4 regions of the Shinella sp. GW835-FHT14H05 genome follow, and region 4 is predicted to be linked to each of the others. Evidence: predicted binding sites of a transcription regulator. Region 4 holds the regulator's gene; each other region holds the start of a gene.
What was found. The regulator LexA, encoded in region 4, represses DNA repair genes until DNA is damaged. The targets are predictions, from matches to a motif close to TGTTCNNNNTGTGTTCNG.

Region 1: a site for LexA is predicted at 4,088-4,105, ahead of AC1Q6Z_RS27390 (ATP-dependent helicase). Genes of this name have one in related genera too.
Region 2: a site for LexA is predicted at 1,395-1,412, ahead of AC1Q6Z_RS24720 (DNA polymerase IV). Genes of this name have one in related genera too.
Region 3: a site for LexA is predicted at 4,832-4,849, ahead of AC1Q6Z_RS33800 (DUF3072 domain-containing protein). Genes of this name have one in related genera too.

The regions. Positions count from the first base shown of each region.
Region 1 covers NZ_JBXAFY010000012.1:141,288-148,576, forward strand. The annotation lists gene AC1Q6Z_RS27380 (SOS response-associated peptidase) at 182-772, opposite strand; partial or broken gene dinB (DNA polymerase IV) at 872-1,960, opposite strand; gene AC1Q6Z_RS27390 (ATP-dependent helicase) at 1,962-4,031, opposite strand; gene AC1Q6Z_RS27395 (Eco57I restriction-modification methylase domain-containing protein) at 4,979-7,289, opposite strand, start outside.
Region 2 covers NZ_JBXAFY010000010.1:8,651-15,939, reverse strand. The annotation lists gene AC1Q6Z_RS24735 (PleD family two-component system response regulator) at 1-461, opposite strand, end outside; gene AC1Q6Z_RS24730 (response regulator) at 478-849, opposite strand; gene AC1Q6Z_RS24725 (DUF3572 domain-containing protein) at 991-1,290, shown strand; gene AC1Q6Z_RS24720 (DNA polymerase IV) at 1,416-2,762, shown strand; gene AC1Q6Z_RS24715 (L,D-transpeptidase family protein) at 2,893-4,206, shown strand; gene AC1Q6Z_RS24710 (tetratricopeptide repeat protein) at 4,264-5,193, opposite strand; gene AC1Q6Z_RS24705 (TetR/AcrR family transcriptional regulator) at 5,332-5,904, opposite strand; gene AC1Q6Z_RS24700 (RidA family protein) at 6,078-6,476, shown strand; gene dnaE (DNA polymerase III subunit alpha) at 6,477-7,289, opposite strand, start outside.
Region 3 covers NZ_JBXAFY010000027.1:22,158-29,446, forward strand. The annotation lists gene AC1Q6Z_RS33775 (HsdM family class I SAM-dependent methyltransferase) at 1-724, opposite strand, end outside; gene AC1Q6Z_RS33780 (hypothetical protein) at 836-1,297, shown strand; gene AC1Q6Z_RS33785 (RHE_PE00001 family protein) at 1,480-2,619, opposite strand; gene AC1Q6Z_RS33790 (DNA topoisomerase IB) at 2,872-3,948, opposite strand; gene AC1Q6Z_RS33795 (DUF72 domain-containing protein) at 4,033-4,734, opposite strand; gene AC1Q6Z_RS33800 (DUF3072 domain-containing protein) at 4,866-5,081, shown strand; gene AC1Q6Z_RS33805 (hypothetical protein) at 5,184-5,462, shown strand; gene scpB (SMC-Scp complex subunit ScpB) at 5,452-6,162, opposite strand; gene AC1Q6Z_RS33815 (DUF1403 family protein) at 6,165-7,118, opposite strand.
Region 4 covers NZ_JBXAFY010000001.1:1,452,791-1,460,079, reverse strand. The annotation lists gene trpC (indole-3-glycerol phosphate synthase TrpC) at 1-670, shown strand, start outside; gene moaC (cyclic pyranopterin monophosphate synthase MoaC) at 670-1,164, shown strand; gene AC1Q6Z_RS07125 (molybdopterin molybdotransferase MoeA) at 1,164-2,387, shown strand; gene lexA (transcriptional repressor LexA) at 2,497-3,216, shown strand; gene AC1Q6Z_RS07115 (ComEC/Rec2 family competence protein) at 3,197-5,665, opposite strand; gene gltA (citrate synthase) at 5,974-7,263, shown strand.

The DNA.
Region 1 (7,289 bases), on a different contig from region 4:
TCAGGGTTCCTCAAAGCCCCTTTCCAAACCAGCGGGAGGCGATACGCGCTGCGGAGGACTACTGCCGAGAGCTCGGGATGGGGCGATTCCCGCCCGCAATAGGGGCCCGAGAGAAGATGGGAAGCGCCCGGCGTATGTTGCCGTCTCAGGCTGAACGGCCTTGTTTTCCGATCGGACCGATCTACCCCACCTGCTCCACCGATAAGGAGCCTTTCGGAAGCGGTTTGATCAACGCCTTTGCGGAAACCGAACTATCGAGCCAATCGGCCCAACTCTCCTGTTCGAGAATGACGATCTGACGGTCATGGTAGGGAGCGATATCCGGCCCCGGTTCCATCGTCAGCATGGTGAACGCCTCGCCGACGTCCTCGGTCTCGCGCCAGATGCCGGCAATGGCAAAGATGGGCTCGCCGGTCTTGCGGAACAGCCACTTGTCCTTCCGCTTCTTCTTCGGGTCGGCCGGCGCGGTGAACTCGTAGAAGCCATCGGCGACGATGAGGCAGCGGTTGGAGGCGAACTCGCGGCCCTCAGAGCGAAAGTTATAGACCGGTTTTCTCGTCGGGCTCGGCCAGCTCCACCGGCGCTGAACCAGTTCCCCGGCTCCGCGCTCGCCTTCGATAGTCCGGACAATCGGCGCAGTATCGGTGATCTTGATATCCTCGCGCGCCTCGATATTGGGACGCCCCTCGGGAAAGCGGATCTTGATCTTGCGATGCTCGAACTCCTCGATGACCGAGGCCAGTTCGACCATTAGCCGGTAATCGTTGCACATGGCTCCTCCGAATGATCAGCATCTACAGCACCTCGCGGCGCGCTGCATTTGCAATGTAAGGCGCTGCGTCCGGATTTCGACTGCAGACTGGAGGCGCGGCTAGATCTGCAACTCCAATTGGTCCGCCGCGGTTTCCTCGTCATCCATGAAAGACGATAGCGTGATGCCGAGCAGGCGTATGCCTTTTGGCGTAGGGAACAACGGCTCAAGGAGCGATTGCGCGATTGCTTCGAGATCATCAAGCCGGCCGATCGACGTCGACGTCGTCCTGCTGCGGGTGATAATCTGGAAGTCGGCATATTTGACTTTCAGCGTCACGGTCCGCCCATGGAGGCCCTTGGCACCGCAATGACGCCAGACCTTGGCGGCAAGCGGTGGGATTTCGGCGCGGGCGGCGGCGAGATCGACAATGTCGACAATGAAGGTGTCCTCGGCGCCAACGGACTTGCGCGGCCGATCCGGTTGCACGGCCCGGTTATCGATGCCGCGGGAGATATTGTAGTACCAAGCACCCGACTTACCGAAATGCTCCTGTAGCCAGGAAAGCGATTTTGCCTTGAGATCCGCACCGGTCAGGATGCCAAGCCGCTCCATCTTGGCGGCTGTCGCCGGCCCGACGCCGTGGAATTTCTTGACCGCGAGCGCTTCAACAAACCCCGGACCATTCTTCGGTAAAATTACTGCTTGGCCATTGGGCTTGTTGAGGTCCGAGGCCATTTTCGCCAAGAATTTGCAATAGGAGATGCCGGCGGATGCGTTGAGGCCAGTGACCTCCTTGATGCGCGCCCGGATGATTGTCGCGATCTCGGTGGCGATTGGAATTCCCTGCTTGTTTTCGGTCACGTCCAGATAGGCTTCGTCCAAGGAGAGCGGTTCAATCAAGTCTGTGTGTTCGGCAAAGATCTCGCGAATTTAAGCGGAGACCGCGCGATAGGTGTCGAAGCGCGGCGGCACAAAAATCAGGTCCGGGCAGCGCCTTTTCGCCGTTACCGATGGCAGGGCCGATCGAACGCCGAAGGCGCGCGCCTCGTAGCTCGCCGCGGCAACGACGCCGCGCGCTGCTGAGCCACCGACGGCGACTGGCATTCCGCGAAGCTCTGGATTGTCGCGCTGTTCGACCGACGCATAGAAGGCATCCATATCGACATGGATGATCTTCCTTATCGGGTTGTCGCCGTCCGCGCTCATGTCATTTCCACATCGATCGCATGCGCGCGGTGACATCGATGCGGATCTGCTTGGCGCTGCGCTCGCTGGCGGCCGCCGAGACCTTTGGCCAACTCGTCCCCTCGAAGAACTGCAGGAGCGTGGCCGGGATGAAGCGCGTCCGCGACGCATAGACATGACGGTCGCCTTGGGCGTTCTGTCCGTGCGTGAAGAACCGTTGCGGCGTGAGAAGGGTGAGTTTGTCGCGCGCCCGCGTCATCCCGACATAGAGCAGCCGGCGCTCCTCCTCGAGTTCCGCGGTCGTGCCTGTGCCGAGATCCGAGGGAATGCAGCCGTCGACGACGTTAAGCATGTAAACGGCGCGCCATTCCTGCCCCTTTGCGGAATGGATTGTCGAGAGGATCAGATAGTCCTCGTCGAGCAGGGGCACGCCGGCCTGGCCACTGGTGGCATCCGGCGGGTCAAGCGTCAGTTCGGTGAGGAAGCGTTCGCGGTTGGGATATCCACCGGCGATCTGCTCGAGCTGGATGAGGTCGGCCTTGCGGGTATCGGCATCCTCGTGAATGCGATCGAGATGCGGTTCGTACCAGAGACGTGCGAGGCCGATTTCTCCAGGCCATCCGCCCTCGACTTTGCGGAGGGCTGTGAGCAAGGTGACAAAGGCGGGCCAATCCTCACCCGTCTTGGGCGGCGGCGGGATCTCCGCAAGCGATTGGAGTGGTTCGGGATCGGCCGCGATCGTGTCGAGGATCTTGCCGGCCGTCTGCGGACCAATGCCCGGCAGCATCTGCAGGAGGCGGAAGCCGGCGACGCGGTCTCGCGGGTTCTGCGCAAAGCGCAACGTTGCCAGGAGGTCTTTCACATGCGCGCTGTCGAGGAACTTCAGGCCGCCGAACTTCACGAACGGGATATTCTGACGCGTGAGCTCCACCTCCAGCGCACCGCTATGGCTCGATGTCCGGAAGAGCACCGCCTGCTGCTTTAAGGTCATGCCGACTTCGCGGTTCGCCAGCACCTGCTCGACAATGTAGTTGGCCTGGTCGGTCTCGTCCTTGACGGTGACGAGCATCGGCTTTTGTTCGGATTTCCGATCCGTCCAGAGGTTCTTCGTGAAACGCTCGCGGGCAAGATCGATCACGCCGTTGGCCGCCGCGAGGATCGGCTGCGTTGAGCGATAATTGCGATCGAGCGTGATCACGTCGGCCGGTTTTGGTGAGAACTTCTTCGGGAAATCGAGGATATTGCGCACCGTCGCCGCTCGAAACGAATAGATCGACTGGGCATCGTCGCCGACGACTGTCAGGCCGCGGCCGCCGGGCTTGAGACCCATCAAAATTGACGCCTGCAGGCGGTTGGTGTCCTGGTATTCGTCGACAAGGACGTGATCGAACCGGCCGCCGATGTCGTCGGCAAGCTCGGGGTCGGACATGACCTGCGCCCAGTAGAGCAGCAGGTCGTCGTAATCGAGCACGTTCTGCGCCTGTTTCGCCTCGACATAGCCGGCGAAAAGTTGCTTCACCTGCTCCTCCCAGCCCATCACATAGGGATAGGACGATTTCAGAACCTCGTTGATCGAGCTTTCCGAATTGACTACGCGCGAATAGATAGCAAGGCATGTGCCCTTGGTTGGAAACCGGGTTTCCATCTTCGAGAAGCCAAGCTCGTGGCGGACGAGGTTCATAAGGTCCGCGCTGTCCTCACGGTCATGAATCGTGAAGTCGACGTTGAGGCCGATCTGCTCAGCATACATCCGCAAGAGCCGCGCACCGATGCCGTGGAAGGTGCCGGCCCAGGCCATGGCGTCCGCCATGACGGCCGAATTGTCGCCGAGCACTTGCCGGCAGATCCGCTGCACGCGGCGCCCCATCTCCGCCGCCGCGCGTCGCGAAAAGGTCATCAGGAGGATGCGACGCGGATCGGCGCCATTGACGATCAGATGTGCGACGCGGTGGGCCAGCGTATTGGTTTTGCCGCTCCCGGCGCCGGCGATGATGAGCAGTGGCCCGCCAACTGAACCGTCGGCCAGGCCTATGCCATGCTCGATCGCCTCGCGCTGGCGATCATTTAGTTTTTCCAGATATGTCGCTGCCATCTGTCTATAGCTCGAAAAAAGAGGATACATCCCAAGATCGAAGCGCAAAGGATGACCGGAACATATAATGAACGTAGCAGCGTCACGGGCGAAAGAAAACCCTGGAGAGTGACCTCGCCTGCCCGCCATTGAGCGGTAGGTTCCATAATAGAACTTATGCGATATATTATAACATAACGAATCGTGCGATGAAAGACTTTCTGTGTTTGCAGGGTCCCCAGCCGTTTCCTTGACAACCTACATTTCAACCAGCAAGTGCCACAGCTCAATTGGCGGGCGCCCAACACGGTTATGTGATGATCTACCCAAAATGGTACGGGCCACTGCATCGTGGTGCTCGATTGCTATGGAATCCGCGGTTGTCCATGGTTTTACGGTGCAAGCGACAAAGGCCTTCACCCAATGGTTCAAGGTTTCCATCCAAGCGTCAGAAGTTCGCGATTGAACATAGCCAATTATAGCCGCGGTTTCGTAATTTCCGCCGTGAAGGCCAGCCATAAATCGCTGAACGCCACCGGTTGTCGACCTTCTGGTGTGAAGATACTCGCGCCGTTCTCGCTTTTTAAGGTCTGGAGTTGGAAGCCTTTTACATTCGATAGGAATTAGGGGATCATAATATGTATGCTGGCGGCCGTTGATCCAAATAGAGCAGCCTTTCGGGGAAGCTATCAGATCAATTGTCCTCCCCCCTTTTGCTGTATCCGGATCCTCAGGTTGAAAATTGATATGGTCGAGTTTGGCGCGCCGGGTATGGTTGTTTAGAAATTTGCACAACTGGCTCGTCAACGTCGTTTCGCTCGTTACATTTTTTCGGCGAATGGGGTCGTCCCGCCATAGTGGAAGGCAAGATAGTACGAATTGCATCATCTCACGCAGGAACGTTCCAGGTAGATGCATATCGGTGTCGAATGCGCCAGTTGCAGCGCCTGAAGGATCGTCAGCGAGCATCAAAAACCCTGGCCGCGAAGATCAAAGAGAAGGTCATCTGCATCTCGCAGTGCGATTGATTTTAACCAGTAACGTTCCCTGTCGGGTTTGATCAGATAGACAAACTTTCGATCGTAAATTCGCGCAATGCGGGTCATCGCTAGACTTGTGCCTCGCTTTTCATGCAGAAGTGCTTCGACGTGCTCCTTCAGATCTGACATTCCGCCCAGATCGACGTTGGCCTTTCCGAATGCAAAGAGTTCGCACCTCATCCCCGGCCAAGTTTGCGATTCGAGTGGGACTAGTTGATTGTCGCGATAAATTGCATTGATCTGAGAGCAAAGGAGCGAGCGAAACGCATCGATTCCGGTCGGCGGCTTGCCAGCTGGCGAGGCGAAGCCATGACGCATGAACTCTCTATAGTAGAGCGCTATGTCGTCTAGGACGATTGACTCGTTTTCGCTTAGGTCCAAATCGCCATTGGATGGGAATGGAAGCTCATAGATATCCTTGCAGGAGATCGCTGTCGCCTTTTTCGTGAAAAGCTTCGTACTATTTGCCGCGACGAACCCCTGTAGTTTAAGTTTGTTTTTGTTAAGCCATTTCGAGGCAGCTTTAAGCGGGCGTGGATCCTTACCAGAGAATCCAACGATCTGGTCTTTATAGGTAAGGTCGCCTTTGTCCCAAAAGCTATGATGTAGGTCCATTTGTTCGCGAACGAGAAGAAGTGGAGGTCGGAAAATTTCCGCCCTACGCGGCACTTCGATCGGAACTCGTGGCATCACCTTAATCTGGTCCGTCTCGACGCCATTCCCCGTCAAGCCTTCCGATGGCAGAAACTGCTTTCCGGTAATGTAGTCGACAATACTGCCTCGGCCCTTGTCTCCTTGGATGAACCCTTCACCGTGCTCCCAGCGATGCTTGGCTGCAAAGTCGCCAAGCGTCGAACACATTCGCAGCCGCGTGACAACAGCTTGAACGCGCACCCCGCCTAAGAGACCCGCACGCCAGACGACGACGCCACTGTCCTTCAGTAGATCACCACGGCGATGCCATTGAAGATCATAGTAATCGACTTCGAAACGAAGATCTGCTCGCGCGCGAGGTGTTCGTCGGAAAATTGCATGAAGAACCTTACGATCGTCAGTAGGTTCGCTTGCTTCAGCCACGACTGCGATTGCTTTTGTGTCCGCTGCATCAAACAAGCCGCGGATCGATACAAAGTCGAGGATCTCTCGGAGATCCCACTTCGCGATGAACTCCCTTCGAAAATCATCGGCACCCGGGTTATAGAGGAAATTATATTGCTGCAGCATGCAGAGGACACCACCCGGAGCCAGTAGTGACATGCTGTCATGGAGGAAAAGGAAGGCTATCTGCTTATCGGGCAGAGACTGATGGGCCTCATCATACCGCTTGCAGCTCTCGATCGCGCCGGGAGTGTCGAGTTCGGACGCGAACGGCGGATTCCCAACGACCACACCAAACCTATCCTTGAAACCGTCTTTTTGAAGATGCTCAAAAAAGCAACTTGTAATAATTGTCCTATCGATCAGGGGAGGAAATAGCTTTTTGCTGCGTCCAAGCTCATCAGAGGTAAGCTCGTCGCACATTGCAAGCGATAGACTGAAGGCAGCAAGCTCCACTGCACCATGCTCTAGATCGGTCCCGCGAAGGCGATGAACCAAGTCCTTTAAGACGGCGACAGAGGGACGACCCCAGTTATTTTTGCTACGCCAATGAAGAATGATCCTTTTATAAGCTTCTACGAGAAATATCCCTGAACCGCATGCTGGATCAAGAAGCAGCTCGCCATCGTTGACAATCTTATCGAGGCGCGCGGGGTCGAGTACTTCGTCCAAAAGCAGCCGTACGAGAGCAGGCGGTGTATATACGCTACTCTTCGTATTCTTCACAAACATTTGGTAGATATGGCTTATCAGCTCGACGGGCAAATCTTTGAAGGAATATCTTTTCCAAAAATCAAGCTGACCGTCTTTATCTTCCTTAGCATCGATCAGGCGCTGGAAGCCGGAAAGATCGAGGCCGTCCTTCAGGGCAAGCTTATGTTCGTCATCCAGCGAGAAAACACCGCCGTTGAATTTTAATTCAAGATCTTCAAGAAGAGCAACGAGCGCACTTCCTTGCGTCAAAATATCCGCGAAACCAGATGCGCCTGGTAGGAAACTACCGAAATAACCTTCACCAAGTGCGCCCCTCTCATCGAGGTAGGCAATAAGCAGTGAAAGGATCAGAAGACGACGGACCAACTCTGGCGCAATGTTGAGTTCGCCTCTCTTCAGTTTGGCATTGAGCAGGCCTATAGCGGTG
Region 2 (7,289 bases), on a different contig from region 4:
CCCGCCTCGTCGCCCATCACATTGTCGAGCCCCTCCTCCATGGAGATGGCGCGGGCGGTCGCGGCGCGCATGCGCAGCTCGTCCGTCAGCGTCTTCAGCCGCACCAGACTTTTCACCCGCGACATGAGCTGGAGGTCGTTGACCGGCTTGGTCAGGAAATCGTCGGCGCCGGCCTTCAGGCCGCGTACGCGGTCCGACGGCTGGTCGAGCGCGGTTACCATGACGACCGGGATATGCGACGTGCGCGGATTGGCCTTCAGCCGCTCGCAGACCTCGAAACCGTCGATGCCGGGCATCATGATGTCGAGCAGGATGAGATCGACCTGGGTGCGCTCGCAGATCGACAGTGCCTCATAACCGTTATCGGCCGTCAGCACGTCGAAATATTCCGCGAGCAGCCGCGCTTCGAGCAGCTTCACGTTGGCCGGAATGTCGTCGACGACGAGGATGCGTGCTGTCATGGCCCTGGTCTCTACCTCATGCGTCGCCGAGATAGGTCTTAATGGTTTCGATGAATTTCGGAACGGAGATGGGTTTCGAGACGTAAGCCTCGCAGCCACCCTGCCGGATACGCTCCTCGTCGCCCTTCATCGCGAAGGCTGTGACGGCGATCACGGGGATGACATGGAGCTCGTCGTCCTCCTTCAGCCACTTGGTGACTTCGAGACCCGAAACCTCCGGAAGCTGGATGTCCATCAGGATCAGGTCCGGGCGGTATTTTCGTGCCAGATCAAGGGCTTCCATGCCATTCCTGGTCTGGATGGTGGTGTAGCCGGACGCCTCGATGAGGTCCCGGAAGAGCTTCATGTTCAGCTCGTTGTCCTCGACAATCATCACTTGCTTGGGCATTGTGCGTCCCTGTTCCTCTCACCGGCCTTGCAACCCTCCGGAAGATCGATAAGTTGCGGCAAAGCCGAAATCACCCAGCCTGACCGCAGCCACGTTAGCGGCACTTGGTTGATTAAAAGGTAAATTTCCCGAGGGAAAACGATGAAAAGCCAAAAAGATACACCCGCGACGGCGGAGGCGGAAGCAACCGCTGTCGCCATCCTCGGCTGGATCGCCGGCGAGCCGGAATTGCTCTCGCGTTTCCTCGCGCTGACCGGCGTCGCGCCCACCGAAGTGCGCAACGCCATCAACGATCCCGGCTTTCTCGCCGGCCTCGTCGATTTCCTGATGGGACACGAGCCGACGCTGCTCGACTTCAGCGCCGCGACGGGCATCACGCCGGAGACGGTCGTGCGCGCCCACGCGATCCTCTCCGGACCGTATGGCGACACCGATTTCTGAGGGAATAAACCGGGTGTGCGACACCGCGCGTCCAGCCTGTGCGTCGTCATGCTTTCAGCCCCGGTTCCTCTTGAGACTCGCCAACTTACGCAGTAATGTCGCGATGTTCAATATTTGTTCCATTCATGAGCACCGCCGCACAGCGTTTTCCGGGCTTCTGTCGTGACTGCCTTTCCGGGCAGCCGGCCAATCTGCGCCGTTGCCGCGCCTGCGGCAGCCCCCGCCTCGTCTATCATTACGAACTCTATGACCTGACGCTCGCCCATATCGACTGCGACGCCTTCTATGCCTCGATCGAGAAACGCGACAATCCGGAGTTTGCCGACAAGCCGGTGATCATCGGCGGCGGCAAACGCGGCGTCGTCTCGACCGCCTGCTACGTCGCGCGCATCCACGGCGTGCGCTCGGCTATGCCGATGTTCAAGGCGCTGGAGGCCTGCCCGAACGCCGTCGTCATCAGCCCCAACATGGAGAAATATGTGCGGGTCGGGCGCGAGATTCGCACCATGATGCAGGAGCTGACGCCGCTCGTGCAGCCGCTCTCCATAGACGAGGCCTTCCTGGAATTGCGCGGCACGGAGCGCCTGCACCACGATCCGCCAGCCCGCGTGCTCGCGCGCTTTGCCGAGCGCGTCGAAAAGGAGATCGGCATTACCATCTCGATCGGCCTCTCCTATTGCAAGTTCCTCGCCAAGGTCGCCTCGGACATGCGCAAGCCGCGCGGCTTTTCCGTCATCGGCGAAGCGGAGGCGCTCGATTTCCTGCGGGACAAGTCCGTGCGCCTGATCTGGGGCGTCGGCAAGGCCTTTGCCGAGACGCTGGAGCGCGACGGCATCCGCACCGTCGGCCAGCTCCAGACCATGGAGGAAACCGACCTGATGCGCCGCTATGGCGTCATGGGCAAGCGCCTCTTCAACCTTTCGCGCGGGCAGGACGACCGCGAGGTGCATCCGAACGACGCCGCCAAGAGCGTTTCGGCCGAAACCACCTTCTTCGACGATATTGCGGGTTATGACGAACTGGTCACGCATCTGCGCCGCCTGAGCGAGAAGGTCGCCTCGCGGCTGCGGAAATCCGGCATTGCCGGCTATACGGTCGTGCTCAAACTGAAGACCGCTGATTTCAAGGCCCGCACGCGCAACCGCAAGCTCGAAGACCCGACCATGCTCGCCGACCGGATTTTTCGCACCGGCCTCGACTTGCTGCGCAAGGAAGTGGACGGCACGAAGTACCGGCTGATCGGCATCGGCGTCACGGAGCTTGCCGATCCCGGCCGCGCGGACCCGCCGGATCTCGTCGATCCGGCCGCGAGCCGCCGTGCTGCCGCGGAAGCCGCGATGAACACGCTGCGCGACAAGTTCGGCAAGGCGAGCGTGGAAACCGGCTATACGTTCGGCAAATCCGGCCCCGAACGCTTTCACGAAAAGTTGACCTTCAAATCCGCCGGGAAAACCGACACCCCCACCGAATAAATCCCGAAGAACCAGCGTTCTGCATTGCATCGGGTTGGCACAGATCGGGGGATCGCCAGCTGCATCAAGCCTTCTTTAAACTGGATGCACTAAGCTCCCCTTCGGTTTGTATTGCGTACGGATGGGTTACATGAAGTTTCGCCTCGCTACTGGCATGAGCATATTGGGCCTGATGCTGAGCTGCGCCACGGCGCTCGGCGGAACGCTCGAAGGTCCCCTCCAGATCATGGTGTCGAAGGACCTGCAGGAACTGAAGATCTATGATGGCGGCGTGATCGTCGCCACATCGCGCGTCTCCACCGGCAAGGCCGGCCATTCGACGCCGACCGGCATCTTCTCCATCCTGGAAAAGAAGCGCACGCACTTCTCCAACCTCTATGACAGCGCGCCGATGCCCTTCATGCAGCGGCTGACCTGGTCCGGCATCGCGCTGCACGCCTCCAACAGCGTGCCCTCCTACCCCGCCTCGCATGGCTGCGTGCGCCTGCCGAACGATTTTGCCAAGACGCTGTTCAGCGTCACGCGGCGCGGCGGCCATGTGCTGATCACCGACCGCGAGATCGCCCCGCAGCGCATCGTGCATGCCGCGCTGTTCAAGCCCGTCGTCGTCGTGCCGGATACGCCGCTCCTGTCGGAAGCGGGCCTGCGCCCGTCGCTCATCGAGGCCGGCGACAAGAGCGTCGAGGTGGCGATGACCGATCCGAAGCCGGAGATCGTCACGCCCATCGTACAGAAGACCGAACAGGACCCGATCCGCATTCTCGTCACGCGGCGCGGCGAGCGTGAAATGCTGGTGGACCTCCAGCGGCTTTTGACCTCGCTCGGCTACGACGCCGGCATTCCGGACGGCCTGCACGGCAAGCAGACCGTCACCGCCATCCGCGCCTTCCAGCTCGCCGAAGGCCTGACGGAAGACGGCGTGATCTCGCCGGAACTGGTCGCTGCCGTCTATGCCAAGGCCGGCAAGGGCACGCCGCCGAACGGCCAGATCCTGGTGCGCCAGAAATTCAAGCCGCTGATCGAGGAGCCGATCACCATCCGCAATCCGGAAATCGCGCTCGGCACCCATTTCCTCATCGCCCGCGAAGTCGATGCCGACAAGGGCAAGGCCGATTGGTACGGCGTGAGCATGGACAACCAGCTGCCGCAGGGCACGCTGAAACGCCTCGGCATCACCACCGAGGCCGACGCTTCCGCCCCTGACGCGCTGACGAAAACCCTCGACCGCCTCGACATTCCGGAAGACATGCGCAACCGCATTTCCGGCCTGATGGGCGAAGGCGCCTCGCTGTCGATCTCCGACACGGGCCTCGGCCCCGAAACCGGCGACGGCACGGACTTCATCACGGTCACCCGCAAGGTGCAGAAGGCGGACGCTTCGATCGTACAGGGCAGCAAGAAGAAGAAAAAGAAGAAGGTCTCGTCGGTCACGGTCGTCAATTAACCCGCGACCTCTGGCGCAGCATAGGGCCACCGGGAACCGGTGGCTCTTTTCGGGCGATCATTCGCCGAGGCGCTTCAACAGTTCCTCATAATCGCCTTCGGCCGTCGCCAGCCAGGCGGTGTCGCCAGCGGCGCGCAGACGCTCGATCCTGCTTTGCATGAAGGATTTTGCGTCGTCCATGCGGCCGAGTTCGTAGGCGAGCACGCCGCGCTGGAACAGCATGTCCTGGATGGTTTCGAGGTCGTCCTCGGCCTCCGCGATCTCCAGAACACGGACGAGATAGGGCTCCGCCTCCTGCTTGCGGCCCATGGCATGCAGATTTTGCGCGAGGTTGGTGAGCACGGTTTTCAGCTTCGGATGGCTCTTGCCGAAAAGCCGCTCGCCGCGCGACAGCACATCCTGGTTGAGCGCCAGCGCTTCCTCGTAGCGCTTGGCCTCGTGCAATTGGAAGGCCTGCTTCTCGCGCACGCCGGCGCGCTGGTCGTCGCTATATCCCGAGTAGACGTCGGCAAGCAGCGCGGCCTTGCCATATTGCTCGGCGGAAAGCGCGTGGCTGGCGCTGTTGCCGGGAATTGTCGCATAGGCGCCCAGCAGTTCCGCATGAACATAGCGGTCCATCAGCCGTCGGCCGAGCGGACGATCGTCACCCTCGCTCAAGGTCTCCAGCTCCTCCAAGGCCGCAATGCCGTCTTCATAGCCGAGAAGCGCCGAGCGTACCGTGACGCGGCCCATCATCGAGAGAATTTCCCGCCGCTCATCGAGAAGCTCCCGCTTTTCACCGACATAGCTGCGGAGCACCTTCAGTTCGGCCATGGCATCCGTGCCGCTGAACTGGACCTCTTCATCGTCGAGCCGGCTGCTCATCAGAGCAACCCGTTTGCGCAGCTGGGCATCATCGCTCGGTGCGCCCAGCGCCTCGATGGTGACGGTGGTGCGATCGGCCATGGCGATGGACGGGAGGCCGGCGACGGCGAACAGGCAGCACAAGACAGCAGTTCGTAATCGCATCCGTTTCCCCGGCTCCCTGTTCATCGGCAACAGATCAGGAATTTGTGGCCCGGACCCCGAAGGTCAAGGGTGGGCCTGCCGCTTCCACGCCCTTAAACAAAAATTCCACAAACGTCGTCAGGCTGGCCGGGCCAAGAGGCCCGTCGCAAGAGCCTTGAACGCTTCGACAGCTTTGGGAAGCACCTCTTTCGGTTCATCGCTCGCCGCAATCCAAAGCGCAGCGTTGAACGCCATGCTGCTGAGGAGACGGGCGGCGGCCTCGCCATTCACGGGCTTGAGCATTCCCTCCCCGATCAGCTTTTCCACTTTCGCCTGCGTGACTTGCAGGCATTCGCTCTGGCTCGGCCATTGCGAGGGGTCTCCCAGCACGGCAGGCCCGTCGAGCAGCACGATGCGCTGCACCTCGGGATCGAGCGCCATCTCGATATAGGCCGCGCCTTCGGCCAAGAGGCCACCCCAATCGTCTCCCGTGCGCTCCCCGATTTCCTTGGCGCGCGTCGCCATGTCGGAATCGATCTGATGGACGACTGCGGCGAGAAGCCCGCGCTTGTCGCCAAAAATATTGTAGAGCGCGCCCCGCGTCAGCCCGACATCGGCGGTCAATTCGTCCATGGAGGCGGCGGAATAGCCCTTCTTGCCGAAGGCACGGCGCGCGGCGCCGATCAGCTTGACGCGGTTTTCCTCCATCATCTCGATGCGCCGATTCACGATTTCATCCTTATTTTTGATATACGGCCCGTATATGAACTTGACATCTGCGCCATGCGCGCCCAATTTCATATACGCAACGTATACGAAATTACAGCGGCTGTGAAGCGATGCTGCTCCGTCAGCCGCCCCTACAAACAGAAAGAGAGACCGAAATGACCCAACGCGAAGCAATTTATCCGGCTGGCCGGCACGCCCTCTATGACGAACACGAATATTCGGCGGCCATCAAATCCGGCGATCTCCTGTTCGTTTCCGGACAGGTCGGCAGCCGTGCAGACGGCACGCCCGAACCCGATTTCGCACAGCAGGTGCGCCTCGCCTTCGAAAACCTCAAGGCCACGCTGGCGGCAGCGGGCGCCACGCTCGACGACATCGTCGACGTGACATCGTTCCACACGGATCCCGAAAAGCAGTTCGACACGATCCTGGCCATCAAGCACGAGGTCTTCAACACGAAGCCCTACCCGAACTGGACCGCCATCGGCGTCAACTGGCTCGCCGGTTTCGACTTCGAGATCAAGGTCATCGCCCGCATCCCGGCGGCGAAATAACTAGACCAGCTCCACATCCAGCACGCCCGGTGCGGAGCGCATGGCGGCAGCGATTTCGGGGGAGATGCGGAAACGCTCGTTGAGCTCGACCTCGATTTCGCGCTGGCCATTGTCCTTGATGACGATGAACGAGACCAGGCCGTCGCCCTTGGTGTTCAAGTGGGCGGCGATGGAGCGCAGCGGGCCGGAATCGCGCACATAGACGCGAAGCGCCTTCTGGGTCTGGAGCGATTCTTCCTCCAGCGAGCGCAGCGTCTGGATGCGCAGGCCGATGCCTTCCGGCCGCTCCTCCGCCTGCACGGTCATCACCAGCGATTTGCCGGCCTCCAGCAGGTCGCGGTACTGGTTCAGCATTTCCGAAAACAGCACCGCCTCGAACTGGCCGGACGAATCGGAGAAGGCGACGATGCCCATCTTGTTGCCGGTGCGGGTCTTGCGCTCCTGCTTGGAGGTCACCGTGCCGGCAAGGCGGCCGGCGGTGGCGCCGCGTTTCACGGCGATGGCGAAGTCGGCAAAGGTCTGCACCCGCATCTTGGACAAGATCGGCGCATAGGTGTCGAGCGGATGGGCCGACAGGAAGAAGCCGAGCACCTGGAACTCGCGGTGCAGCTTTTCGGAGGCAAGCCATGGCGTGTAGGACGGCAGCGTGATCACCTCCGGCCCGGTCGCAGCCCCCATGCCGAAGATGTCGCCTTGCCCGCTGTTCTTGTCTTCCTGCGCGCGCTGCGCATAGCCGAGCATGCGGTCGAGGCCGGCAACCATGGCGGCGCGGTCATGGCCGAAACAATCGAAGGCGCCGGCGACGATCAGGCT
Region 3 (7,289 bases), on a different contig from region 4:
TGAGCTCATCCAACCTATCCCAGCTGAGTGCCTCTTCAAGCATAAGCCGAACGAGTGCTGGCGGGGTGTATATAGAACTCGCGGCGTCTTTGACGAAGAGCTGATAGATATTGCTTATAAGCTCGACGGGTAGGTCTCGAAACGAATAGAGCCGCCAAAAATTGCCTTGCCCGTTCTCATCCTCGTATCCTTGCACAAGCTTCGCATAACGAGATAAGTCCACGCTTCTCTGCAGCGCAACGCGCTCCTCGTCCTGCAGTCGGAAGACATGTCCGTTAAACCGCGCCTCCAGCATCTCCAAGAGCTTTATTAAGGCTGGAGCGTCAGCCAGCACCTGAAAGAAATGCTCCGCGCCAGGAAGCACTTTCCCGAAATCATCGGGAAGCAAGACCGACCGTTCCTCCAAATATGCGATCAACAAGGTAAGGATAAGCAGCCGGCGGCGCAGCTGTGCATCGAGGAGATGGCTATCTGTGAGCTGACCAGCCAGCACCCGTACTCCAGCCACTAGCTTGCGATGTGCTGACTTTGTGGCCGAGAGCATTAACTCGCAAGCGTCAGGATCGTCCCAGATGGCGCCGTTGCGAATCCGTTTCGCATCCCACCAGATTTCCGCCGCGGTGATATCGGCACCCAACTGGAGCGTTCGGATAGGATTGCAAACGGGGACATCGTTCGGCCCCAAGAAGTCCGGCGCATGCGCGCACCTGAACAGCTGGATCACTCCAGGTCCAACCCGATACAGCAGTGGAACGCCCCCCCAGCTCCAAAGACGCTTATGGAGCTCAGCGAATTGCTTTTCGTCAGGATGATCTTTTGCGTCGAATATTAATGCTTGAGCGATAGAAGGACGGCCGTTTCGCTGCGCTTCGAAAAACACGGCCCGAGCACCGTAGCTGCGAGCACGCTCGATTACTGCGACGACCTCTGGCAGGTGACTCGTCGCGTCAAAGTCTCTGACAGCGACCAACCCATCAACGGGAGGGAGAGTGTCGTTTTCACCGATGGCAAAAAGCCACTCAGCCGACTTTGCAGCGGCTGCATCAGCGACCGGCGTCATGACCGCACCAAAAGTACGTCGCTGCGCGGTGTTTGGCGGAGACGATCAAGCACCTTTGCGCCTCATCTTGACCAGCTCGAACCCTTCTTTCAGGAGGTCCGTCATCGTTATTCCATGAGCAACGGCAAAGCCCTTGAACTCACGTTTGAAATCGTCGCTTACTTTGAAATTGAGAGACTTGCTATCCGCGTCAGCCACGTCGCGAACGTTATCTTTGTCTGCCTGAGCCAATCTTGAAACCTCATGCAAAGAGTTCGCGCAGTCATCGGATTAGATCAATATAATGATTTCCAGCTTTCCGACAAGCTGGATTTATTGAATTATGGAAAGGATGAAATAAAGATTTCTTTAGTGCGTGAACCATTGCCATTTTAGGTCACAAACAAAGCCAATTTCATATTGGCCCCTCGATAGGGCCATCAAACGATCCCCCACGCCCGAAACCTCCCCCTGCCCGTCATCTCCCTGAGGCCGAGTTCCAAAACAATCCGCCGCGCCGCCTGCGGCGTCACCTCGAGCGTCGTCGCCACCATCCCGGCCGACACCAACGGCTTCGCCATCACCAGCTCGACCAGTTCCGGCAGCTTCGACGAGGTCCGCCGCCCCGCCAGTTTTCGCTCGAACATCGTTTTCGCCAGCGTCAGCCGATCATGCTCTTTCATGCCGATCTCGGCGGCCGCCAGAAATCCGTGAGCGATAGCGAGCAGCCGGGTTTCCCGATCGCGATGCCGGCGTCGATCGACGGAAATGGTTTTGAGGCCGAGATTGATGGCCGCGAGATGGGCGCCGGTTGTAACGCCGGCCTGGCGCAGGATCGACGCGCCAAACAGTCTGCCAAGCCATGGCGCGTGCTGCAGGACGGAAAGCTCGTTCCAGGCATCGAGGGCGACGATCGCCTGCAGCGCCGCCGGGAAGTTTTCGGCCTGGCGCAGGACGCCGCGCCACTCGTTGAGCCGGGCATCCTCGTCCCAGTCGAGGTCATAGATGATCGGATCTTTTTCCGACGCGCTGCCACGGCCGGGCCGTGTTGCGTTTTCGATCGCAGCCTCGGATCGGGTGAGCACAGCATCAATGGCGGCATAGTCGACGCCGGGCAGATTTTCGACGTCGTCGGCGTCATCCCCCTCCCCTTCCCGATCGTCCGCGACGGTGCGCCGGATGGCACCGATCGTCTGCGCCTCTTCCGTGTCAGCCGTCGTGATCTCCGCGTTTTTCCGCAGCGAGCGGATGCCGTCGGCAGAGAACGCCCAATCCGGGGATTGGCCGGCGATCCGCCGACGAGTGCGCAGGACGTCGCGGGCGATTGTCAGCTCGTGGGTGGGTGTGCGAATATCCTTCGTGGCGTCGTGAAGAATGAGGTCTTCCAAGTGGACGAGCTCGCCGTCGATCCACAGCGATGCACAGGCATCGGTGAATTGGGTGCGTTCGACTAAGCCCTGGCCGACCGGCGAACGGGCGATGCGCTCATCCAGACGCGTAAGGGCGAGACCCGCCCGAAAAGCCGGCTCCATCAGGGCTGTCATACTGATTTTCGCGAGATCGTAAGCCATTGATATTATGGTAAACGATTTGCTAAGAGAACTCTATAGCAATATTGCAGTTCGTCACATGGTATGTTTGTGGGTTGGACTGATAACCATCGATAACATGCGTTTATTGATAGTCTATTTGAGATGTTGAGCGCCTATTGCATCACATATAATAAGATATTGAGATGCCGCGCTTTATTGGAATTGTCAGCCGTTTCGGTGTACTTACCCAAGCCTATGGAAAGGCTGGAACAAAGAAACTAATCTCGCCGCCCGTTGCTATTACGTCTCTATAGAAGCAGCCGAACGCTTTTTAAGCCAACGTAGGACGCGGATTTCCTCCTCGTCGAGCCACTGTTGGAACCGCTCGCTCCTGGTCTTCAGCTTAAGCACATCGCTCAGCATTCCAGCTTGAAAATCCTCGAACACCGCCGGATGTATATACGAGGAGCGACAGACCGAGCGAGTGTTGACGAGTTTCGAAGCGACTGCATCGATCGCCCCGTTAAGCTGGCGAGCAAGGTCGCGCTTGGTCGCTGCGACCTCAAGCGAAGCAAGAGCTTCAACCGCCATGCAGGTGGCACCCCATGTCCGGAATTGCTTTGAACTGAAGTCCTCGCCGGTAATTTCGCGGATATATGAATTTACGTCGTGCGAAGAAATCGGTCTGCATCCGCCCTCATCGCAAACATATTGAAAGAGGTGTTGGCCGGGCAACTCCTGGAGCTTTCGCACGACGTTGGCAATGCGACGATCGCTATGAGCAAGGTTCCATTCCTTGCCCGACTTCCCTTTAAAGCGGAACCTAAGGCTGCCACCTTCGACCTTCACATGGCGATTGCGCAGAGTCGTCAGACCATATGACTTGTTCGCCTCGGCATACGCGGCGTTACCGACGCGGATGTACAGGTTGTCGAGCATCCACACCACGGTAGCCAAGGCTTTATTCATTGTCAGGCCGCGAGAGCGTAAATCTATCTCAACACGCTCACGCAGATCTGGCAGGCGATCGGCAAAGTCGGTGAGCCGTTCGAACTTGGCTCTTCCCCGATGCGCGTGCCAGTCGGAGTGGTAACGATACTGGCGACGGCCTCGCGCGTCCTTGCCGATCGCCTGGAGGTGAGAGAACGGGTTGGTCGAAATGATGACATCGGTATAGGCTGGCGGTACCGCCAAGGCATTCAATCGAGAGATCTCGGCAGCTTCCGTGATCCGTCGGCCGTCCGGTCGATAGTACATGAAACCTCTGGCGCCCAACTTGCGGGTGATGCCGGTCTCTAATCCAGGAACGTACACCAGGCCTGATGCCAGCTTGGCTTCCACGGCGATCGTGTCGATTTCAGTGAGGGTCTGGTTCATTTCGCCATAACTCCCAGAAATTTATGCTGTTCCTTCACGCAGCCTAATCTCTGCCATCACTGTCATTTTCGCTTCGGCGATTTGCTACCGCTTCAGATGGAAATCAACCAGCGTCAGCGCGTTTTCGATCGCTGCCCCGGAGGCGGTATTGTCGAACACGCACCAGCTATCCGCCGCCAACAGGTCTGAGAACGGCTTGATCTCCTCGTCGGCGTAGCTCGAGTAATAGATCTTCGGCTTGCCGTGGAGACGGACGTATTTTGGCGGTGTGTCAAAATCTTTCGTCGGCCACACCGGCGCCGGATCCGCAAGAACCCGATTGATCGCGTAGCTCTTTAGCAGATCCAGCGCCTCGGCCGACGCCCAGCTCTTGTGTCGTACCTCAATGACGATCGGTCCGTCATCGGCCTTCCGTACTGTATTAAACGCACTGTCCAGCGCGTCCGCGTCGAAGGCCAGCGACGGCGGCAACTGGCAAAGCAGAGGTCCTCTTTTCGTTCCGAGCGGCGTGATATCTTCAAGGAACGTGCCGAACGGCTCGGCGATGTCTTTCATCGCGCGGGTGTGAGTGATCTCCTTGGGAATCTTGACCGCGAACCGAAAGCTGTCCGGCACGGATTCCGCCCACCGCGCGAAGGTCGATGCCTTGTGCCGACGGTAGAAGGTGGAATTGATTTCGACGCCGTCGAACACCGATGCATATGGGGTGAGGCGATCTCCTTCCTGCGCAAACCGGTCGGCCACCTTTTTGGGAATGGACCAGGCGGCGGTGGCAATGATCGGCAATCGTCTTCTCCTCGACTTGCGAATTCGCAAGCGAACGAAGGGCCGATACCGGAGTTCCGTGAGCCGATCGAGTAGAAAGCGGAACCATCAGCGACAAAAGAACGTTTGGAGAACGAATCTAGGAGGCACTTATGACTGACAACCCGAAAACCGATACCTCTTCCAACACGCAGAAAGACCCGGACGACTGGGTCAGCGGCGACGAGCCGATGACCGGGGCGCAGCGCTCCTATCTCAAGACCCTGTCGGAGCAGGCACACCAGCCCGACGCCTACGCTGAGGATTTGACCAAGGCAGAAGCCTCGAAGCGCATCGACGAACTCAAGCAGTCGCTTGACCTGGAATGACGCATCAACCGGTGGCACATCAAACTCCAGCGGTGGACGTCCCATACGGAACTTTTGTGCGCTGCAGCACTTATGGTTGGTCAACCGTAAAAGGACGCGACCATGTCAGACCTGAAGCTTGGTGAACCGATCCCGACAGGCATTCCCGGCAATGAACCGGTCAACAGCGCAGAAGTGCAAGACGCCACCGAGGCGGTGGTACGGCCGTTCGAGCGGTCTATCGGCAGCATGACGGCCGCCTACTCCGACAGCCCGTTATTCGATCAATTACTGCTGTTCCCGATGAAGCTCGGCCTGTCGATGGCACTTGCCTCGACGGCGATGCTCGTCAGCCCGATTGCGATAACAAAACGGCTGCAAACGACGGGCATTACTCAATAAAGGACATTTCTTCGTCCGTTTCGTTCTCGCCGCCTTCCGAGGCGGCGATTTCGTTTTGAACCGCATGTCGGCTCAGCAGGCCGGCATCCTCCAGCGCTTCGATGTTCGGCAGGTCGCGCAACGTCTCCATGCCGAAGGCCGAGAGGAAGTGCGGCGTGGTCACGTAGGTATAAGGTGCGCCCGGAGTCGGACTACGCGGCCCGGAGCCGATGAACCCCGCGCCGCGCAGATTGCCGATGACGTCGCGGCTGACTTCCTTGCCAAAAATCTTCGACAGTTCGCCGCGGGTGACGGGTTGGAAATATCCCACCGCCATTATCACCATCGCCTCGAACTCGGAAAGGGCTGCTGTCCCTCCCCGCGTCGGCGCCGACGAGGCGCGGATTGTCTCGGCGAACCGTGGCCGGGTCCGATGCTGCCAGCTTCCGGCGACCGACACCAGTTCGTAGGGCCGGTCTCGTAATTCCTCGATCAGATCGTCGATCAGCAGATCGGTGCTGCATTCCTTTCCCACCAACCGCGCCAGCGTCTCGCGGCTGACCGGTTCCGCCGAGGCAAAGATCACCGCCTCGATCCGCATCATCCATTCCCGCCAGCGCATTTCTGGCGGCAGGTCTTCCAGTTCCCGATCGTACAGGATCTCTTGCTGTCGCTCTTTCGCATGACGCCGGTTGGCTTTGACTGTGCTCACTTCGGCCATGGTCACAACCCGAATATTCGGAAGGAGAAACGGCCGGAGAGTTCTTGTACAGCATCAAAACTCTCGAGCCGATCGAACAGCCGGTTGGCCGCCCAGCGAGACAGATTGCTGCCCGGCGCGGACGCCGGCACGGCATCGTCGGTCAGCAGCCTCCGGATGACCGGATCGGCGCCCTTGGTACGCACCTTCGGCGCCACGGCCAGCAACCGCGCGGCGTGGCGGTCGATGTCCACTGCAGACCGTAGCGCGGCCTCAACGCCGTCCACCAATGCCAGGCAGATTGCTTTCGGATAGGCCGGCTCGCATGGCCGGACGCGACCGCGGCCACCGATGGTGCGGAACGCCGGGCCAAACCGCTCGGACAACAGCAGCGGCACGGGTTTCGGCCAGTTCAGCTTTTTCGCCAGCACGAGTTCGGCGAGGCTAAGGGCCATTACCTCGGCGTCCGGGCGAACGGCAGAGATCGCCGTTATCAGGTCCGCCACCGCGAAGGGTGCTGCTCGCCCGGACTGATTTGCAGAATCGACGATCTCGGGGATCGACGCAAGGCTGTCGTCCCACTTCATCCCCAGCAGCGCGGCAAGCTCCTCAACGAAGGGTGTGGTGATTGTCCCAGATCGGCGCGCCAGCATTCGTATGGCCAGAAGCAGCTTGCCGGCCGGACCGGGATCGTCGCCGGGTGCGGTCAGCAGGATAGCATCACGCAACGCGTGTTCGTCCTCGCTGCGGCCGAGCATTTTGGCGGCGACAGCGGCGGATTTGAGGGCGAGGCGATCGCGCCAGCAGCCGATCCACGGCGGGTCTGCACGGATCAGATCGTCAAGTGATTTCAGGCCGATACCAGCTGCAAAGGCGGCGTCGGATTCCGTGATGTCGTGAGTTCGCGGCCGCGTCCAGCTTGGCAGACGAGACGACCACATCGGGGTCGGTGGAGCGGTAACGGCAAGCGAATCCATGCGTGGGAGCATAAATCGCGGGCGCGGTTTATACCAGCAATATCGAGCTCAACCGCACGGCATGTCGGCGACATAATATGTCCGATAATCTTGCATTATCGTTTATTTCTCTCTTTATAAAAGGAATGGCCCGAATCGTCGAGGAGAACAGCGATTTTCATGCTCTGGAGA
Region 4 (7,289 bases):
AGCCGCCGGCAGTTTCGGCCTGATCGCCGAAATCAAGAAGGCCAGCCCCTCCAAGGGCCTCATCCGCCCGGATTTCGATCCGCCGGCGCTCGCCAAGGCCTATGAGGCCGGCGGCGCCGCTTGCCTCTCGGTGCTGACGGACACGCCGAGCTTCCAGGGCGCGCCCGAATTCCTCACCGCCGCCCGCCAGGCCTGCGCGCTGCCGGCGCTGCGCAAAGACTTCATGTTCGACAGCTACCAGGTGCTGGAAGCCCGCGCCTGGGGCGCCGACTGCATCCTCATCATCATGGCGTCCCTCAGCGACGACGATGCGAAGATGCTGGAGGACGCCGCCTTTTCGCTCGGTATGGACGTGCTGATCGAAGTGCACGACGAACCGGAGATGGAACGGGCGCTCAGGCTGAAATCCAAGCTCGTCGGCATCAACAACCGCAACCTGCGGACCTTCGAGGTCGATCTCGCGGTGTCGGAAAAGCTCGCCGGCATGGTGCCCGACGACCGCCTGCTCGTCGGCGAAAGCGGCATCTTCACCCATGCGGATTGTGAACGCCTCGGCAAGGTCGGCATCTCCACCTTCCTCGTCGGCGAAAGCCTGATGCGCAAGGAGGACGTGGCCGCCGCGACCCGCGAACTGCTGACCGGCTCCGCCGGCATGCTGGCGGCCGAATGATGGCCGAAAAGGCCGCCACGCTGACCCATATCGATGCCTCCGGTGAAGCCAACATGGTGGATGTCGGCGACAAGGCCGAAACGGTGCGCATCGCGGTTGCCGAAGGCTTCATCCGGATGGCGCCCGCGACCCTCGATCTCATCCTCAAGGGCGATGCCAAGAAGGGCGACGTGATCGGCACGGCCCGCCTTGCCGGCATCATGGCCGCCAAGCAGACGTCGAGCCTTATCCCGCTCTGCCACCCGCTGATGCTCACCAAGGTCGCCGTCGAAATCCGCGAGGACCGTACCCTGCCCGGCCTGCGCGTCGAGGCCATGGCGAAGCTCACCGGCCGCACCGGCGTCGAAATGGAGGCGCTCACCGCCGTCAGCGTCGCCTGCCTCACCATCTACGACATGGCGAAAGCCGCCGACCGCGAGATGGAGATCGGCGGCATCCGGCTCGTCGAAAAATCCGGCGGCCGCTCCGGCGACTACAAGCGGGCAAACGCCTGATGTCGCTCCTCCCCGTCGCCGACGCCCTCGACCGCCTGCTTTCCCGGCCCAAGCCGACACAGCGGACAGAGACGGTTTCGCTGCATGACGCGCAAGGCCGCGTCCTCGCCGAAGACATCGCCGCGCGCCTGACCCAGCCGCCTTTCGACAATTCCGCCATGGACGGCTACGCCGTCCGCCACGCGGATATCGCTACACTCGGCGCCATCCTCAAGGTCGTCGGCCTCTCCTCCGCCGGTCACGCCTTCGAAGGCTCTGCCGGCCCGGGCGAGGCCGTGCGCATTTTCACCGGCGCGCCCTTGCCCTCCTTCGCCGATACCGTGCTTTTGCAGGAAGACGCGGAAAAGCTGGAAGACGGCCGCATCCGCACGACCTTCCTCACTCCAAAAGGCCGCCATGTGCGCCCACGCGGACAGGATTTTTCCGAAGGCGAGACCGTGCTGAAGGCCGGCGCCGTGCTCGATGCCGGCCGCCTGACCGTCGCCGCTGCGATGAACCATCCGGCGCTAACAGTCTACGCCCGCCCCCGCGTCGCGGTGCTTGCGACAGGCGACGAGCTCGTCCCGCCCGGAACGCCGCCCGGCGCCAGCCAGATCATCGCGTCCAACACCTATGGCGTTTCGGCGCTCGCGCGGGCGGCCGGCGCGGAGGTGATCGACCTCGGGATCGTCGGCGACGACAAGCAGGCGATTCTGGAAGCCGTGCGAAACGCCCTGGCGCTCGATATCGACGTGCTCGTGACGCTCGGCGGCGCCTCCGTCGGCGATTTCGACCTCGTGCAGCCGGTGCTCGGCGAGGCCGGCATGGAGCTCGATTTCTGGCGAATCGCCATGCGGCCGGGAAAGCCGCTGATGGTCGGCCGGCTGGGGGATATCCAGGTGCTGGGCCTGCCCGGCAACCCGGTCTCAAGCCTCGTCTGCTCGCTGCTCTTCCTGGAGCCGCTGGTGCGCCGCCTCGCCCGCCTGCCCGCAAAAAACCGCCGGCACCCGGCCATCGCCGCCGTGCCGCTCAAGGAAAACGACCAGCGGCAGGATTATGTCCGCGCCCGCATCGTCCGGGGACCGGCCGGCGACCTGCGCGTCACCCCCTTCGGCAAGCAGGATTCCTCGATGATGAAGGTCTTCGCCGAATCGGAAGGCTTGCTGATCCGACCGCCAAACGCCCCGGCCGTTCCCCAAGGCGATCTCTGCGAAGTACTTCTCCTGCGCGAACCCTCCGTCTGAACAATATTATTATTTCCAAGGCCTTGCGGAACACATATGGAACAGATAGTGTCTGTTCTGGATTTGTTTCACGATTCTGGATTGTTTCAAGATTCTCGGTGGAGGGGCCATGCTCACGCGGAAACAACAGGAACTTCTCCTGTTCATTCATGAACGGATGAAGGAGTCCGGTATTCCTCCCTCGTTTGACGAGATGAAGGATGCGCTCGATCTCGCATCCAAGTCCGGCATCCATCGCCTCATCACGGCACTGGAGGAGCGCGGCTTCATCCGCCGCCTGCCCAACCGGGCGCGGGCACTGGAAGTGATCAAGCTTCCCGAAGCCTATTCGCCAAGCCTCCAGCCGCGCCGCGGCTTTTCGCCGGCCGTCATCGAAGGCAGCCGCGGCAAGCAGCCCGTGCCGGCCGCCCCCGTACAGCGCACGCCGCAAGCGGACATGTCGTTGTCGGTCTCCGTGCCGGTCATGGGACGCATCGCCGCCGGTGTTCCGATCTCCGCCATCCAGAACAACACCCACGAGATCATGGTGCCGGCCGAGATGGTCGGCAACGGCGATCATTATGCGCTGGAGGTCAAGGGCGACTCGATGATCGAGGCCGGCATCCTCGACGGCGACACCGTGATCATCCGCAACGCCACCACCGCCAATCCGGGCGAGATCATCGTGGCGCTCGTCGACGACGAGGAAGCGACGCTTAAGCGTTTCCGCCGCAAGGGCGCCTCCATTGCGCTCGAAGCCGCAAACCCGGCCTACGAGACCCGCATTTTCGGGCCGGACCGCGTCAAGATCCAGGGCAAGCTCGTCGGCCTCATTCGCCGCTATCATTGAGCGCCGTCTCGGCCTCGAAGGTGCCGCTACGCCAATCATAGGTGCGGTGGCGAGACCAGGGCCGGTCGAGGGTTTCGATGGCGGGGGTGATCTCGGCGTCGGAAAGTGTTGAAGCGGCCTTTTCGGCGTCGGGCTGGATTTCCAGTGCGCCCGTGCGCCGCAAATGGCGGGCCGTCATCAGCCGGGCTCCGGAGCGGCATTCCTCCAGCCGCAGGGCTTGGGACACGACGACGAGGTCGGCAGCATCGCAGGCGGTTCCGAGGAAGGCGAGGTCTTCCAGCGTGACGATCCGCCAACCGCTCGGCGAAACAGCGGCGCAGAATGCCTTTGTTTCGCAGATGAAGCCCCTGCCCTTTCCTGCGGCCTCCAGGGCGGATGCCATGGCGGCCTTCGCCCTCTGCCGATCCGCCTTGTGGCGCGGCTTCCTCTGCTTTTCAGTCCCTTCAGCGGTTTCACCGACCTCCTCTACCGTCAGCCCTTCGCTCTTGCGCATCTCCGGCTTGATGAGATCGCCGAGCCGCAGCGCGCGGCGCCATTGCGCATAGATGAAATCCGGCGGCCTTGCGCGGTTCGTTGCAACGGTGTCGCCGCGCCGGATCGCCACGAGACGGCCGTCTTCCGAGACCAGCACTTCCGGCGCGCGGCGTTCGTCCGGCCAGCAGGCGATGACGATCCCGAGCATGACGAGCAGCGTGCCGGCATGGCGCAGCCGGGTGCGCAGGATGCAGGCCAGGCCGCCGCCGAGGCCGATTAGCAGGAAAGCGGACTGCGGAATTTGACCGGTGACGATTTCGCCTTTCCAGCTTGCGACCCACATCGAAAGCGCGATCATCCATTCGATGCCCTTGCCCATGATCGCGAAGGGGATGGCATCGAGGCCGAACGGCATCAGCAGCACTGCGATGAGGCCAAAGGGCATGACGATCGTGCTGATCACCGGCATCGCCAGAAGATTGCCGGCGAGGCCATAGGCGGGGATGCGGTGAAAATGGCCGATGGAATAGATCAGCGTGGAAAAACCGCCGATCAACGAGGAGAGCATGAGCCCGCCGAAGAAACGGCCGAGCGAGCCGCCGAACAGTTGCAACGGCCCTCCCCGGCTTTCCCGCCGCATCGGCCGCTCGCGCCAGGCCGCGTAGCCCGCGACAAGCCCGAGCGTCGCCGCATAGGACATCTGGAAACCTGGATTGGTGACGGCAGATGGCGTCACCAGCAGGATGAGGATCGCCGAAAGCGCGACATTGCGCAGGCTGATGGCCGATCGCCCGAAGAGCACGGCGACAAGCATGACGCAGATCATGATCCACGATCGCACGGCCGACAGCGCGCCGCCCGAGACGAGGATATAGAGCGTCACCATGATGAGCGCGCCGGCCGCGGCGATCTTCTTGGCCGGATATCGCTCGGAAAACCCCGGGATCAGCGCCATCAGCATGCGCGCGCCGACGAGGAAGGTGCCGGCGGCGAGCACCATGTTGAGCCCTGAAATGGCCAATACATGGGCAAGCCCCGCCTGCCGCAGCGCTTCGACCGTGTCCGCGCCGATCGCCCGCTGTTCCGCCGTCACCAGTGCCGCGGCGATCGCCCCGGCATCGCCGCCGATGCGGCCCCGAATATGCTCGGTCAGGTTGTTGCGCCAGCGCGCGATCTCCTGCCGGACCCGGCCTTCCAGCCCCGCCTCACCGGTCGCAACACCTTTGGGCGCACTGTAAAAATAGCCGACGGCGCCGGTGCCAGCGAAATAGGCATCGAAGGCGAAATCGTTGAGGCCGGCCAAGGCCGGGCCGGACGGGGGCCCGAGGCGCGCACGCCCCGTTATGCCTGCGCCGATCGCGATCGGTTCATGACGACTGCGGGCAAGCAGCGTGACGACGCCGGGTGGCCGCTTCAGCACCGGATCGCGCGTCGCCTCAAGCGCGATACGGTAGCGGATCGCCCCGCGCTCGTCGCTTTCGCGGGACAGCACCCGGCCGCTGATCTGCGTGGTGACCGGCGTATCGAGGATGACGGTGTCAAGCCGGCTGCTTTCCACGGCCGCAAGCAGCATGCCCACGGGAACGAGAAAAGCGGCACCCGCGGCGAGCGCCACCCAGTCCTCCCGATACCGCAGCTGCCAGGCAGGCCAGAACGTAACGCTGGCAAGAAGCAGCAGGGCATAAATTGGCGGATCGGTGGCGGCGGCAAACCACAGGGCGGCTCCGATGCCGAGAAAGACCGGCACGAACAGGAAGAAGTGGCCGTGCGCCCGCTCCTCGGCAAAGGCGGCATCGATTCTCTGGCCGGCAAGGCTTTCCCGAACCCGACCGGCGTAGCGCGCATAGGCGACAAGTGCGGCCTTGCGACGAGGCACTGGCAGAGCCGGTATCGGCAGCGAATCGCCAGCCGGCGCGACGCCCCAGGCCTCTGCCTCGCGCGCCGCCTGCTTCTCCGCGATGTCGATCCTGGCCATGCACTCGGCCCCGCCGGTTCCCCAGGCGATTATGCAACCCGCCGCAAGAATATTCAATCAAAAGTAGGGTGAATTAATAATAAGCCAAACAGAAAGCATGCGCCCTCCGCAACACGAAAACCACCCTCAGAAGTTGCTTGCAACTTGCCGGAAAGGGTAGATATTGCGTTGCCGGAAAGCCCGTTATCGCAATGCACAATTTGCCTTTGGTATCGCTTGGCAGCGCATCGTAAATGGGCTAGCAAAACGAGCATGTTCATGGTTGCGGCACGAAACTGTGCCACCATTTGAAACAACGGAGGATCGTTATGACAGGAACAATCGCGGATGTATCGTTCGGTGGCAAGTCGGTCGAGCTGCCGACGCGATCCGGCACGATCGGTCCCGATGTGATCGACATCGGCACGCTGTACAAGAATACCGGCGCCTTCACCTACGATCCCGGCTTCACCTCCACCGCCTCGTGCGAATCGAAGATCACCTATATCGACGGCGACGAAGGCGTGCTTCTGCACCGCGGCTACCCGATCGAGCAGCTTGCCGAACACGGCGACTTCCTCGAAGTCTGCTACCTTCTGTTGTACGGCGAACTGCCGACCAAGACCCAGAAGGACGACTTCGACTACCGCGTCACGCACCACACCATGGTGCACGAGCAGATGAGCCGCTTCTTCACCGGCTTCCGCCGCGATGCGCATCCGATGGCCGTCATGTGCGGCTGTGTCGGCGCGCTGTCGGCCTTCTACCACGACTCGACCGACATCACCGATCCGCACCAGCGCATGGTCGCCTCGCTGCGCATGATCGCCAAGATGCCGACGATCGCCGCCATGGCCTACAAGTACCATATCGGCCAGCCCTTCGTTTACCCGAAGAACGACCTCGACTACGCCTCGAACTTCCTGCGCATGTGTTTTGCCGTACCCTGCGAGGACTATGTGGTGAACCCGGTTCTGGCCCGCGCCATGGACCGCATCTTCATCCTGCATGCCGACCATGAGCAGAATGCCTCGACGTCGACTGTTCGCCTCGCCGGCTCTTCGGGCGCCAACCCGTTCGCCTGCATCGCGGCCGGCATCGCCTGCCTCTGGGGCCCGGCGCATGGCGGCGCCAACGAAGCGGCGCTGAACATGCTGGCCGAAATCGGCTCGGTCGAGCGCATTCCGGAATATGTCGCCAAGGCCAAGGACAAGAACGACCCGTTCCGCCTGATGGGCTTCGGCCACCGCGTCTACAAGAACTACGACCCGCGCGCACGCATCATGCAGAAGACGACGCACGAGGTTCTCGGCGAGCTCGGCATCAAGGACGATCCGATGCTGGAAGTCGCGATGGAACTCGAGCGCATCGCGCTGACGGACGAGTATTTCATCGAGAAGAAGCTCTATCCGAACATCGACTTCTACTCCGGCATCACGCTGAAGGCGCTGGGCTTCCCCACCACCATGTTCACCGTGCTCTTCGCGCTCGCCCGCACGGTCGGCTGGATCGCCCAGTGGAACGAGATGATCGAAGACCCGGAACAGCGCATCGGCCGCCCGCGCCAGCTCTATATCGGCGAACCGAAGCGCGATTACCTGCCGGTTTCCAAGCGCTGATTTTTCGGCAGAACCACATGAAAAAG